3 regions of the Exiguobacterium sp. UBA6309 genome follow, and region 2 is predicted to be linked to each of the others. Evidence: riboswitches for the same ligand, from Rfam matches in the RefSeq annotation. Region 2 holds a riboswitch; each other region holds the start of a gene.
What was found. A riboswitch is a leader RNA that binds a small molecule or an ion and turns the genes downstream of it on or off. The one in region 2 is predicted to bind S-adenosylmethionine.
Positions count from the first base shown of each region.

Region 1: linked by a shared signal. The riboswitch ahead of B3M90_RS05835 (amino acid permease) and the one ahead of B3M90_RS08025 (methionine ABC transporter ATP-binding protein) in region 2 are both predicted to bind S-adenosylmethionine.
Region 3: linked by a shared signal. The riboswitch ahead of B3M90_RS12835 (alpha/beta hydrolase) and the one ahead of B3M90_RS08025 (methionine ABC transporter ATP-binding protein) in region 2 are both predicted to bind S-adenosylmethionine.

Region 1 is NZ_DJTL01000020.1:68,175-72,390, reverse strand. Features, by position in the region: gene mmuM (homocysteine S-methyltransferase) at 1-296, opposite strand, end outside; gene B3M90_RS05835 (amino acid permease) at 271-1,674, opposite strand; SAM riboswitch class I at 1,752-1,853, opposite strand; gene B3M90_RS05830 (polysaccharide pyruvyl transferase family protein) at 1,962-3,428, opposite strand; gene B3M90_RS05825 (ketopantoate reductase family protein) at 3,634-4,216, opposite strand, start outside.
Region 2 is NZ_DJTL01000025.1:306,283-310,498, forward strand. Features, by position in the region: gene B3M90_RS08015 (MetQ/NlpA family ABC transporter substrate-binding protein) at 1-454, opposite strand, end outside; gene B3M90_RS08020 (methionine ABC transporter permease) at 487-1,152, opposite strand; gene B3M90_RS08025 (methionine ABC transporter ATP-binding protein) at 1,149-2,171, opposite strand; SAM riboswitch class I at 2,250-2,354, opposite strand; gene B3M90_RS08030 (bifunctional cystathionine gamma-lyase/homocysteine desulfhydrase) at 2,412-3,578, opposite strand; gene B3M90_RS08035 (PLP-dependent cysteine synthase family protein) at 3,571-4,216, opposite strand, start outside.
Region 3 is NZ_DJTL01000037.1:12-4,227, reverse strand. Features, by position in the region: gene B3M90_RS12845 (DedA family protein) at 1-489, opposite strand, end outside; gene B3M90_RS12840 (thymidine kinase) at 673-1,287, shown strand; gene B3M90_RS12835 (alpha/beta hydrolase) at 1,368-2,126, opposite strand; SAM riboswitch class I at 2,194-2,295, opposite strand; SAM riboswitch class I at 2,545-2,648, shown strand; gene B3M90_RS12830 (methionine ABC transporter ATP-binding protein) at 2,735-3,763, shown strand; partial or broken gene B3M90_RS12825 (methionine ABC transporter permease) at 3,753-4,216, shown strand, end outside.

The DNA.
Region 1 (4,216 bases), on a different contig from region 2:
AAGGTAACCGTTTGTCGAATTAACGCTTGTGCTTCCTCGGTCGTGATGTGACGTTGCTTGAATCCTTCGATACTTGCTTGATAGCTTGAGGTGATCGCAACATCGGCGCCCACTTCAAAGTAATCGTGATGGACACGCTCAATCTGTTCCGGTGCTTCAATTAAGAGGCGTGCCGACCAAAGTGGATCGTTCAGGTCGAATCCCTTTTGTTCGAGTTCGGTCGCAAGGGCACCATCTAAAATAAGAAAAGGAACTTCCTGTAATCGTTGGTCAACTGGATTTTTGATTCGGGACATCTTCAACACTCCGTTTCTGAGAAGAATTCGTGAACGCATGAACGACATAACAGATCACGATGAATGGGATACCGCAATACAAGGCGACTCGTTGCGTCGGATCAAATCCGATACCAATCAGGGAAATCGAACAGACGACGAAAGCGGCGATCGGTACCAATGGAAAGAGTGGTGTACGATAGACCAATTCGTCGACCATATGCCCTTCGCGGAGGAATTGTTTCCGGAAGCGATACTGCGCAACGCTGATACTCATCCAGACGACGACAACAGCAAGACCGGAAATCGAGACGAGCGCGATATAGACACTTCCTGCTGCATAGATGCTAGAAAGCAAAGCAAGTCCTCCGCCAAGCATGCTGAACAATACAGCTCGAAGTGGAACCCCACTTGGTGTCACCTGGGCGAAGAAGCGCGGAATCATGCGTTCGTTCGCAAGCGACCAAAGCATCCGGGAGGCAGCGTAAAGCCCAGAGTTCGCTGCCGATAAGATCGCTGTCAGAATGACGAAGTTCATCACGTCTGCCGCATACGGAATCCCGATTCGTTCAAACACCGCAACGAATGGACTTTCGAGCACGCCCTTCCCTTCCGTTGGCAATAAGACGGCTAATACGATGATCGTACCGACGAAAAAGAGGACGAGTCGCAAAATCGTTGTTCGGATCGCAAGCGGAATCGTCCGCTTCGGATCGACCGCTTCACCCGCTGCGACGCCGATCAATTCCGTTCCTGAGTAAGCAAAGTTCACGGCAAGCATCGTCATGAAGATCGCAAATGCCCCATTTGGAAACAATCCTCCTTCCGTTAAGGAAGAAAAGAATGGTGCTGGGCTACCATCTTGTAATGGGATGAAGCCAACGATGGCTCCCGCACCAAGTAAAATGAAAGCAATGATCGTTACGACCTTAATGGCGGAGAACCAAAACTCGACTTCAGCAAATACGCGGACCTTCAAGACGTTGATACCAAGGATCATCGCAGCGAATAATGCACTGAACACCCAGACTGGAATCGACGGGAACCAACGTTGCATTAAAATGCCTGCTGCCGTGAATTCTGAACCAAGGGCGACCGTCCACGTCAGCCAGTAGAGCCAGGCCACCGTATAACCGGTACCGGGTCCGATATAATTTGTTGCGTACTTATGGAATGATCCGGTTTCCGGCATGTGTACAGCGAGTTCGCCAAGACTTAACATGACTAAGTAGACGACGACGGCTCCGATTAAATACGACAAAATCGTTCCGACACGTCCCGCTTGTTCCAACGTATAACCTGTACTTAAAAATAATCCTGTTCCAATGACGCCTCCTAACGACAGCATGATCAGATGACGTGATTCCATCTTGCGTCGAAACGCTCCGCTCGTTTTCATGAATCCATTTCCTCCTCGTTCCACCTATTTCAAACAAAAAACGCATCCTCACGGATGCGTCGGTCGACAATTCGGAAATCTTATCGATCGGGTGCAACACCCGCAGGAATTAGCACAGTATCTTTCGACCTGTTGCTGAGGTTTCATAGGGCCAGTCCCTCCACCTCTCTGGATAAGTATGTAATTGTTCCTAACCCTATCAAGTCTTTTCCGAATTGTCAACGCAATTCAGAATACTCCTACCAAAAAACATTCCGTATCGTAATGATCCGGAATGTTAGAACGTTTTATTTTTTAGCAAATAAATCCGCTGTTTTTAAGGCTGCCCGAACCGCTTTCCGGTTCAATGTTCCTTGCTGATGCTTCATTTTCTTCGTTTGAGCAGCAAGTTGTGCTTTGAGTGCCGCAATTTCTTGATCTTTTTGAGTCGTCGTTGTCTGTTTCTGCAATGCTTTGATTTTCTTATCTTTTTCGGCCAATTGCGCTTTTGCCTGTTTTTGCGCATCCGCGATCTTCTTCTCTTGTTCCGGGAAGAACCGTTCGAAACGGGCGACTGCTTCTTCGAGACTCACGCCAGAAATCGGTTGAACCGGTGGAAGTAGTTCCGCTTGCGCCATTTGACGGTCAAACGGCACATTCTCAGGATAATTCGTCTCTTGGTAAATGTGTTCAAGATCATTCACGTTCAAGAAATCAACGAAGTTGTCGAAGTTACGTGCTTGAACACGTGCCGGACTTTGGAAATCAGCATTGGCTACGACGTCGGATAATTGTGTATCCGCTTTGATGTCGTTCGCCCAAATATGCGTCAACTGATGATAATCCGTTAGTTCGCGCATTCGTGCATCCTTTGGAATGAGGATACTCGGCGTACCCGCAAGCGTTGCTGTGATATTTCCATGCAAGCGCGCACCAAAACTGAGGTCTGCCTGCCCGATGAAATCGAACCATGTTTGTGCGTTCAAGAAGAAACGAACACGATCGTTCATGTAAGCAGGATCCGACATCTTCACCGGATAGTTCGTCACGGACAAATCTGCGATCGGATGCGTTCCTGTATACGTCAATTTCAGTTCCTTCATCCATTGGGGAATGAAGTAATGATTCGGATACTCTTCCATTCCGCGCGTAATGAAATCAAGAACATTTTGTGGTGCTAAACGTGACGAGTTGACCGTAATCATCGACTCGGGCGTAATGTTCGTTTCACGAATATGTAAGTCGCGACCAAACGCGTACATCGAAGGACATCCGATGACACGATGATCAATGCCTTCGCGGAAACCGAGACGCGTCAAGTATTTCGACGTGATTTCCCCACGAAGACCAAGCATGCTTGAGCGCTCAAGAACAGCACTGACGAATGCTTTGACATCTTCATCGAACGGGAATCCGCCGTCTAGATCTGGTTCAAACGGTGCATGTAAGCCTACACCGATGACGACGACTGGAATTTTTAATTTCTTGATAAGGCGTGTGTACTTCCGCAATGTCGGTACGAATTCTTTTCGGAATGCGTCCGCTAACGGAATGACGTAGAGATCGAAGTTAGCATTGATCTCATCTGCCCGTTCTTCATCATAATAGTAATAGTCCGGTGTAATCGTCGTTCCTTCTGTCATCAATGTCCGAAAGATACTGTATTGATAAATGAGATTTCCAACGTTTCCTCCAATGGAATTATGTTTCATCAAATAAGGAGCATCGAACTGTTCGAATGGTGTCATACCTGCACGAATAATAATACGTTTCATAATGGATAAACTTCCCCTCTCGTCTGCTTCATTCGTCCTTTTAAGAAAAAAATACGGAAAAATATATTATCACTTTTTTTCAATCTCATTAAGGATAGATTAACTTTATTTCGAAAGTCAACGATTCCTAGGAGAAACAGGTCTTTCGTCATCAAAACGAAACATTAGCATCACCCCATTATTTTTCTAAAATAGAAAAATGTAACTATTTAATCGTTCTAAGATACATGCGTAAGTTTGCTTCGACTAATTTTAAAGCTCTGAACCGTTCTGTCGAAGTAGGTTCTAACAAGGCACTGAAAAAATGTTCCACTTCGACTGGCTGACCTTTTTCCATATCGCGCAACATCGACGATTTCATCGTATCTTCCATCGCATGCATCTGCTTCAATAGCACCGTTTCTGTATCGTCATTGAAGACAGCGCCCTGTTCTTCCATCGCCTGTTTCGCTTCGTTCATGACGTCTACAATCATCTGACGCCCGACAGCTTCTTCCCGAATCGAACCGATCGCTGAACGAAATAGCGTCGTCACACCCGCAAATGTCGAAATGAAAAGATACTTTTGCCACATGTCATCCATGATATGCATCGAGTACGCCATCGGTGCCTTCGCTTTCGCAAAACGTGTTGCGATCTCCTGCAAACGAGCTGTTGGTTTACCGGTTCGTGAGCCGAACAACAGTCGATGTGACGGACTCGTCTGTAAAATGCGTCCTTCTGCATCAAGTGTTGATTCAATGAAGCAAAGACCGCCCAGTACACGCTCTTCTCCGAAGACTTCTGTT
Region 2 (4,216 bases):
ACGTCAAGACACGACCGCGTTCCGCGACGTTTGAGCTCGTTAAGATCGTTGCACCGTTTGGCAACTTATCGAGTGACTTGTATTTCTTCGAGTAGATACCGAGTGGTTCAACATGGACGCCACCTGCGTTCGCGAACTTATACGATTTGTTTTCTTTCTCTTGTTGCTCAAGATACGGTACGTGCTGGAAGTAGTTCGCATCGATTTCTTTTGAAGCGAGCGCTTTGTTCGGAAGTACGTAATCTTGGAACTTCTTGATTTCAAGCTTGTAACCTTTTGCTTCGTATTCTTTTTTAACGTGCTGAAGAATCTCAGCGTGCGGTACGTTTGAAGCACCGATGACAAGTGTTTTGTCGTCGCTGTCTGATCCTGATGATTTTTCGCCACATGCAGCAAGACTAATAGCTAAGACGGATACAGCAGCAGTACCTACGAATTTTTTCCAAGTTTTCATGAATGATTCCTCCAATATGATTAAGTTTCGAATTAACGTTTATCGATCGCACGGATCAGCAAATCACCAATGATTTGGATGACGAAGACGATCGCTAAGATTAAGAGTGTCGCAATGACGATGACATCGTTTTGAGAACGCTGGAATCCTTCGATAAAGGCCATGTCCCCAAGTCCACCTCCGCCGACTACTCCGGCCATTGCCGTATAACCGACAAGTGAGACGAGTGTGACCGTGATACCAGAAACGATGGCAGGCAATGCTTCCGGGATTAAGACTTTATAGATGATTTGGAACTTCGTCGCCCCCATCGATTCAGCTGCCTCGATGACACCTTTATCGACTTCACGTAACGCGAGTTCAACCATCCGACCGTAAAATGGTGCAGCACCGAAAATCAGTGCCGGTAATGCTGCCGTTGGTCCGAGGAACGAACCGACGATCGCTGTCGTAAATGGAATCAATAAGATCAGTAAGATGATGAACGGAATCGAACGGAAGACGTTGACGATCAAGCTCAACACTGAATAGAACGCCCGATTCTTGAACAATAACTCTTCGTTTGTCGCATACAATAGTAAACCAATGATCAAACCGAGAACGAATGTCGAAAACCCAGCGATTGCCGTCATATAGATCGTACTGCCTGTCGCTTCCCACACCATGTCCCAATCTAGGTTGTCAAAGAATGAAATCATCGGTGATCCACCTCCACTTCAACATCACTGGCTTGAAGCTTCGTGATGACCGCTTGTGTTGCTGCTGTTTCCCCGATCAACTGAATGAACAGTGTACCGAGTGCCCCTTCCTGCGATTGACCGACGTTTCCGCCGATGATATTAAACAGGACCGGTGAATCCTTCATGACTTCCGCGAGGATCGGGCTTTCCGCTGTTGATCCGACGAACGTCAACTGAACGATTTTTCCGGTTGGGTACCGTTCGCGTAGTTTCGCGAACGTCAACTCGTTTTCCGACGGCGACGTCAATTGTTTGACAAACTCCTTCGTCATCGCTTGCTTCGGATGACGGAAGACTTCTGCAACCGGTCCTTGCTCGACGATTTTACCGGCTTCCATGACAGCGACCCGGTGACAGATTTTTTGAATGACGTGCATCTCGTGTGTGATCAAGACGATCGTCAGTTTCAGTTTTTCGTTGATATCGACAAGTAACTCAAGAATCGAGTCCGTCGTCTTCGGGTCGAGTGCACTTGTTGCCTCGTCACATAAGAGAACGTCCGGGTTCGATGCCAGTGCCCGAGCGATACCGACACGTTGCTTTTGACCACCCGATAATTGCGACGGATAGGCTTTTTCACGTCCGTCTAAACCAACGAGTTGGATCAATTCCGCTACCCGTTCCTTGCGGTGTGCTTTCGGGAAGCCACCGAGCTCGAGTGGGAACATGATGTTTTCTTCAACCGTCCGTGACCAGAGTAAGTTGAAGTGCTGAAAGACCATCGAGACATTCTTGCGGACGCCTCGTAATTCTTTTGGTTTGAGTGATGTCATCTCAACACCATCGATTTGAATCGAACCACTCGTTGGTGCTTCAAGCATATTCAGCAATCGGATCAAGGTCGATTTCCCTGCTCCGGAATAACCGATTATTCCAAAAATTTCACCGCGCTCGATTGTCAGATCGACATTCGCTACGGCTTCGACCGCTCCGCGCTTTGAGCGATAAATCTTTCCTACGTCTTGTAAACGAATCACTACTGTCCCTCCTAAAATAAAAAAAGTGCGCGCGTTTTAGAGCAAACGCGCGCACTTTTCAGTACACAAAACCATTTGCTCTCATCTCCCAGACTTTTGTCTGCTGGAATTAGCACCACTTCGGATTAGATCCGCGGTTGCCGGGTTTCATCGGGCCAGTCCCTCCACCACTCTCGATAAGAGTTTCGGTATTAAGTTTGTAGAATATATTCTGAATATTAGCAGGGGTTATTTTTGTTGTCAAACAGTTTTTTCAGAAACTTTTTCGAGGAACGTGAAAGCACGTGTTAAGTCTTCTTTCAAATCTTCCGCATCCTCAAGTCCAACTGAAATCCGGACGAGACCGTCCGTGATGCCGAGTTCTGCCCGACGTTCTGCTGGGATCGACGCGTGCGTCATCCGTGCCGGAACGGAAATCAGGCTCTCGACGGCACCAAGACTCTCAGCGAGTGTGAAGAAATGTGTCGCCTCGACGAGTTTTTCTGCGTTCGCTGCTGAACCGACATCAAAGCTGATCATCCCACCAAATCCAGTCGCTTGTTTCGCTTGGATGTCGTGACCAGGGTGCGATGCAAGTCCTGGGTAGAAGATGTTCGAGACGATATCTTGCGCTTGTAGGAACGCAACGAGATCATGTGCTGTCTCTTCGATTGCATCCATCCGGATACCGAGCGTACGAAGACCACGGACGAGCAAGAAGCTGTCTTGCGGTCCAAGCACGCCGCCTGTCGAGTTTTGGATGAAATGCAACTCTTCGCCGAGCGCATCATCTTTAACGACGACAAGTCCAGCGACGACGTCCGAGTGTCCGCCGATGTATTTCGTCGCACTGTGCAAGACGATGTCTGCACCGAGCGCGAGTGGTTGTTGATGATATGGAGTCGCGAACGTGTTGTCGACGACGAGTTTAAGATCGTGACGTTTGGCGATCGTTGCGATCGCTGCGATGTCCGTTACTTTCAATAACGGGTTCGTCGGTGTTTCGACGTAGACGATCTTCGTGTTGTCTTGGATCGCTGCTTCCGTTGCCGCAAGGTCCGTCGTATCGACGAATGTCACTTGAATGTTGAACTTCGGTAAGACACGTTGCATCAAGCGGAACGTACCACCGTAGACATCATCCGTCATGACGATGTGGTCGCCAGACTCAAGCAAGTGGAAGACGGCGTGAATCGCTGCCATCCCAGAACCGAAGGCAAAACCACGTGCGCCGCCCTCGAGATCCGCAATCAAACGTTCGATGCTCGTCCGAGTCGGGTTCGCTGTCCGTGAGTATTCGTATCCGTCCTTGAGTTGACCGATTTTATCCTGCTTGTATGTGCTTGTTTGATAGATCGGAGGTGTGACGGCTCCTGTTGCCCGGTCGACACCTGTTCCTCCATGAATCAATGCTGTCTTCTTACGCATGAGTTTCGTCCACCTTTTCAAAGATTTGTTGGCTTAAATAGCGTTCGGCACTGTCTGCGAAGACGGTGACGATCGTACTGCCGGGGTGACGCTTTGCGATATCAAGCGCAGCAACGAGCGCTGCACCTGCTGAACTACCAACGAGTAATCCTTCGCGAGCAGCGAGTGTATGAACCGCGTCAAATGCATCGCGGTCAGAAATCGTATGAATCTCGTCGACGAGTTCACGCGGAACGAGACTTGGCCATTTCGCTGTTCCAATGCCTTCTGTCTTATGCGGACCGGCTGGACCACCATTTAAGACGGAGCCTTCCGGTTCGACGATCGCTGCTTTTGTACCGAGACGTTGTTTTAAGAAGTCCGCTGTTCCGGCGAACGTACCACCTGAACCACAACCGGCAACGAACCAGTCGATGTGCGGCAAGTCCGCAATCAGCTCAGGACCGAGTGTCCGCTGATACGTGACTGGGTTCTCTTCGTTTTCGAATTGTAACGGAACGTAACTGTTCGGAATTTCCTGACCGAGTTCTTTTGCCCGGTCGATCGCCCCTTGCATATCGAGTTCAGTCGGCGTGTTGACGACGGTTGCGCCGAGTGCCCGCATCAACGTCTGTTTTTCCTGACTGAATTTTTCAGGA
Region 3 (4,216 bases), on a different contig from region 2:
ACGACCAACAAAGTAGCCGGCGCCCAAGAACACACTGACCCAAATCAAAGCACCTGTATACGCGTAACTCGCAAAAATGCGAAACGGCATTTTTGAAACACCTGCAAAAAAGGCAGAGAGTTGGCGAAGACCAGGTATGTAGTAACCGATGATCAAGACCGATTTGCCGTAACGACGAAATCCGGCTTCAGCGGAGAGAATGTGTTTTTCTGAGATGCGCATCTTTGGTCCGACGCGATGCAACAGGGGCATGCCGAGTTTTAAGCCCAGCACGTAGCTAATCGTCATTCCGATGCAACTGCCAGCGTAAGCGGCAAGAATCGTACCGAACAGCGGTAGATTGCCTTGATGCATCCAAAAACCGGACAGGACGAGCAAGGTCTCATCAGGAACCGGCAATCCCACGATACCACCTGCGAGAAGGACGGAAAGACCAAGGGCGCCATATTGGTGCAGAATGTCATGTAAGAGATGAGGAATCGGGGACACCTTCTTTCGCGAGAATCTTCTTCTTTAGTGTACAGGAAATGGATGAAGGTTGGAATGAAAGGACAAAAATTCTAGGTAAAGAAAAAATGAATTTTGATTTCCGGAAGTCAACCCTTTTTCTCAATACCGTTTCGAGCTATACTCGTTAAAGTGACTATTTTTAGAGGACGGTGTCGGACGATGATGCATGTAATAAATCAGTACGGCTGGATCGAAGTAATTTGTGGTAGTATGTTTTCCGGGAAATCGGAAGAGTTGATTCGTCGTGTCAGACGGGCACAGTACGGCAAACTGCCCGTTCAAGTATTCAAGCCGGCAATCGACGACCGGTACCATGAAGAGCATGTCGTCTCTCACATCGGAAATTCCATCGTGGCGATTCCAATGGCGACGAGTCGTGATCTCTATGCAGCAGTAGCGGAAGAAACACAAATTGTCGGAATTGATGAAGTTCAATTCTTTGATGATGAGATCGTTCAAGTCATCGAAGCACTTGCGCAAGACGGAAAACGCGTCATTTGTGCAGGACTCGATCAGGATTTCCGGGCAGAGCCATTTGGCAAGATGCCGGAATTACTGGCGCGCGCAGAATTTGTGACGAAACTTCAGGCGATCTGTCTCTCATGTGGCGATCCGGCTTCCCGGACACAACGTTTGATTGATGGAAAACCAGCGAACTATGATGATCCGATCATTTTAGTCGGCGCTTCAGAATCGTATGAGCCACGGTGCCGCCACTGCCATGAAGTGCCAGGAAAGCCGAAGCCGCTCCAAACGATGCAACACCAAAAAGGATAAACAAAAAAGACGAACCGATGATGGTCGTCCTTTGATGTAACAGCTGTTCGCTTCTAAGTGAAGACGAATAGCTGTTTTTTTTATCCCGTTTCCTGTGAGAAACGACTCGAGCGTTCGATGAAACGAATCGTCTCACGCACGATCAAATCCTGATCATGATCGAGGGTCGCGACGTGGTACGAGTTGAGGAGACAGTAGATTCGTTTATCATTCGTCCCGATGTGCTGGTGCAGATAATCCGAGCTCGACGGCGGAACGACGTGATCGGTCGCCGAGTAGAGAATCAATGTCGGCAGGAGAATGGATCCGAGGCGTCCTTTTGTCTCATCCATTAGACGGACGAGTTCGAACGCACAACGGATCGGAACGAGGTCATAAATGATTTCGAAGGCTGCTCGCTTAATGTCCGGTGCCCCTTCCGGTAAGTACTGTGGACCGTCCTCGAACGAAAGTGCTTCATAGGATGGAACGGAGAGAGCGGCATTGATCGTAATGATGCCTGAAAATGGAATCCCGTCAGCGGCGAGCGATAGTGCGAGCGTCGCGCCCATTGATTGACCGATGACGAAGACTTGATCGCATGTTTCTTGTAAACGTGCATAGCCGTCTTGCAGGCTTTGCTTCCAACATCGAGCAGTCGATTGTTCAAACTCGCGGACGTTCGTTCCATGTCCACGTAAGCGCGGGGCATAGACGGTAAAACCTTCGGCAGCAAATGCCTCACCGACGTCCCGGACACTCTGCGGAGTGGCGTTAAAACCATGACAGATTAGAATGCCGATCGGTCCACCTTGAAGATAAAATGCTTCAGCACCAGTCAATACAGGATAGTTCATCATTACTATTTTTCCTCCATTCATGAAAAAAACTCGTCGACGTCACTGCTTGGACGCCCACGAGTTTTTCACCGTATCATCCAAAGCCGCGCTTTGCTGGTCGGAGCACCTTACAGATTGCAGGTTGCCGTGAAGTCATAGAGCCAGGTCTCTCGTTCACTCTTGATAAATATCATATTGGAATTGTCGGATTAATCATTGAAACGATGGTAGCACGACCGAAAATGACTTGTCAAATCGTTCTTGACGAATCATGATCCGTTCAGTAAGCTAACTCATAACTTGTTCATCCATCGATATGCGCCAAATGGATTATTTTTGAAAAGTTGGTTGACTTTTAAAGGTTCGACCCGTAATGTAAAAATTAGTTTTACGACATAAGCAACAACACAACAACACACATACGAATTTCATACCGCAATACTTATCCAGAGAGGTGGAGGGACTGGCCCTACGAAACCTCGGCAACAGACTCATTATGAGCACTGTGCCAATTCCATCAGACAGATGTCTGAGAGATGAGTGGAGTGGATTCTGCCACTGTGCGGATCCAGGTCTCTTCTTGTTTCTCAAGAAGGGGCCTTTTTTGTTGAACGAAGGGGGAAAACGGAATGATTGCATTTCATCAAGTCAAAAAAACGTACGTCACGAAAGATCAGACGATTGCAGCGCTCGACGGTGTCGACCTGACGATCGAAAAAGGTGAAATCTTTGGGGTCATCGGTTTTAGCGGTGCCGGAAAAAGTTCACTGCTCCGCTGCGTCAATCTGTTAGAACGACCGACGTCAGGAACGGTGACGGTCGATGGGGAAGATTTAACGCAACTGTCTCCGAAAAAGTTACGCCAAGCAAAACAACGGATCGGGATGATCTTTCAGCACTTCAATCTGTTGAATGCGAACACGGTCTTTACGAATGTCGCGAAACCACTCGTTCTCGCAGGCGTCAAGAAAGACGAAATTCGCCGCCGGGTGACGGAGTTACTCGAATTCGTCGATCTCGCGGACAAAGCAGATCATTATCCGGATCAATTGTCGGGTGGGCAGAAACAGCGCGTTGGTATCGCCCGGGCACTCGCGACGCAACCTTCCGTCCTTTTATGTGACGAAGCGACGTCAGCACTTGATCCCCAAACGACACATCATATTCTTCAGTTATTAAAACGGATCAATGCCGAGTACGGGATAACGATTCTCTTGATCACCCACGAGATGGGCGTCATCCGGGAGATTTGCGACCGGGTCGCCGTCATTGAAGCTGGAAAGTTGATCGAGTCAGGAACGGTCTTTGATGTCTTTTCAAACCCGCAGACTGAGACAGCGAAAAATTTCGTTCGCTCCGTCATGCATGACGAGATTCCAGCGTCGATTCGTCAGTTGATCGAGTCCCGGAATGCGAATCCAATCTATAAGATTCACTTCCTTGGACATCACACCGGACAACCACTCTTATCGCAAGTCGCAAAACGCTTCGACGTCGATGTCAATATCCTGCACGGTAGCATCACGGAGTTGCAGGATACGCCGTTCGGCACATTACTCGTTGAACTGATCGGTGAGACGACAGAAGTGAAACGAACGTTACAGTACATCGATCAGGCGCAGGTAACCGTTGAGGAGGTGCTCGCTGATGCTAGTTAACTACAGTGATATCTGGACAGCATTCTTGCAGACGATGACGATGGTATCCGTTTCGCTCTTGTTCTCGACCTTGATCGGCTTACCACTCGGTATCCTGCTTGTCGTCACGCGAAAAGGAGCGTTACTTGAAAATGTTCCGTTGTTCACGTTCTTCAACAGTATCGTCAATATTTTCCGCTCGATTCCGTTCATCATCTTACTTGTTGCGATCATCCCGTTGACACGGTTGATCGTCCAGACGTCGATCGGAACAGAAGCCGCCATCGTTCCACTCGTCTTTTATGCCGCCCCGTATATGGCACGGCTGATCGAGAGTTCCTTACTTGAAGTCGACAAAGGTGTCCTTGAGGCAGCAGAAGCGATGGGGGCGACGCCATTCCAAACGATTTTCCGCTTCCTTCTGCCGGAAGCACTCGGTTCACTCATCCTTAACTTAACGATTGCAACAGTCGG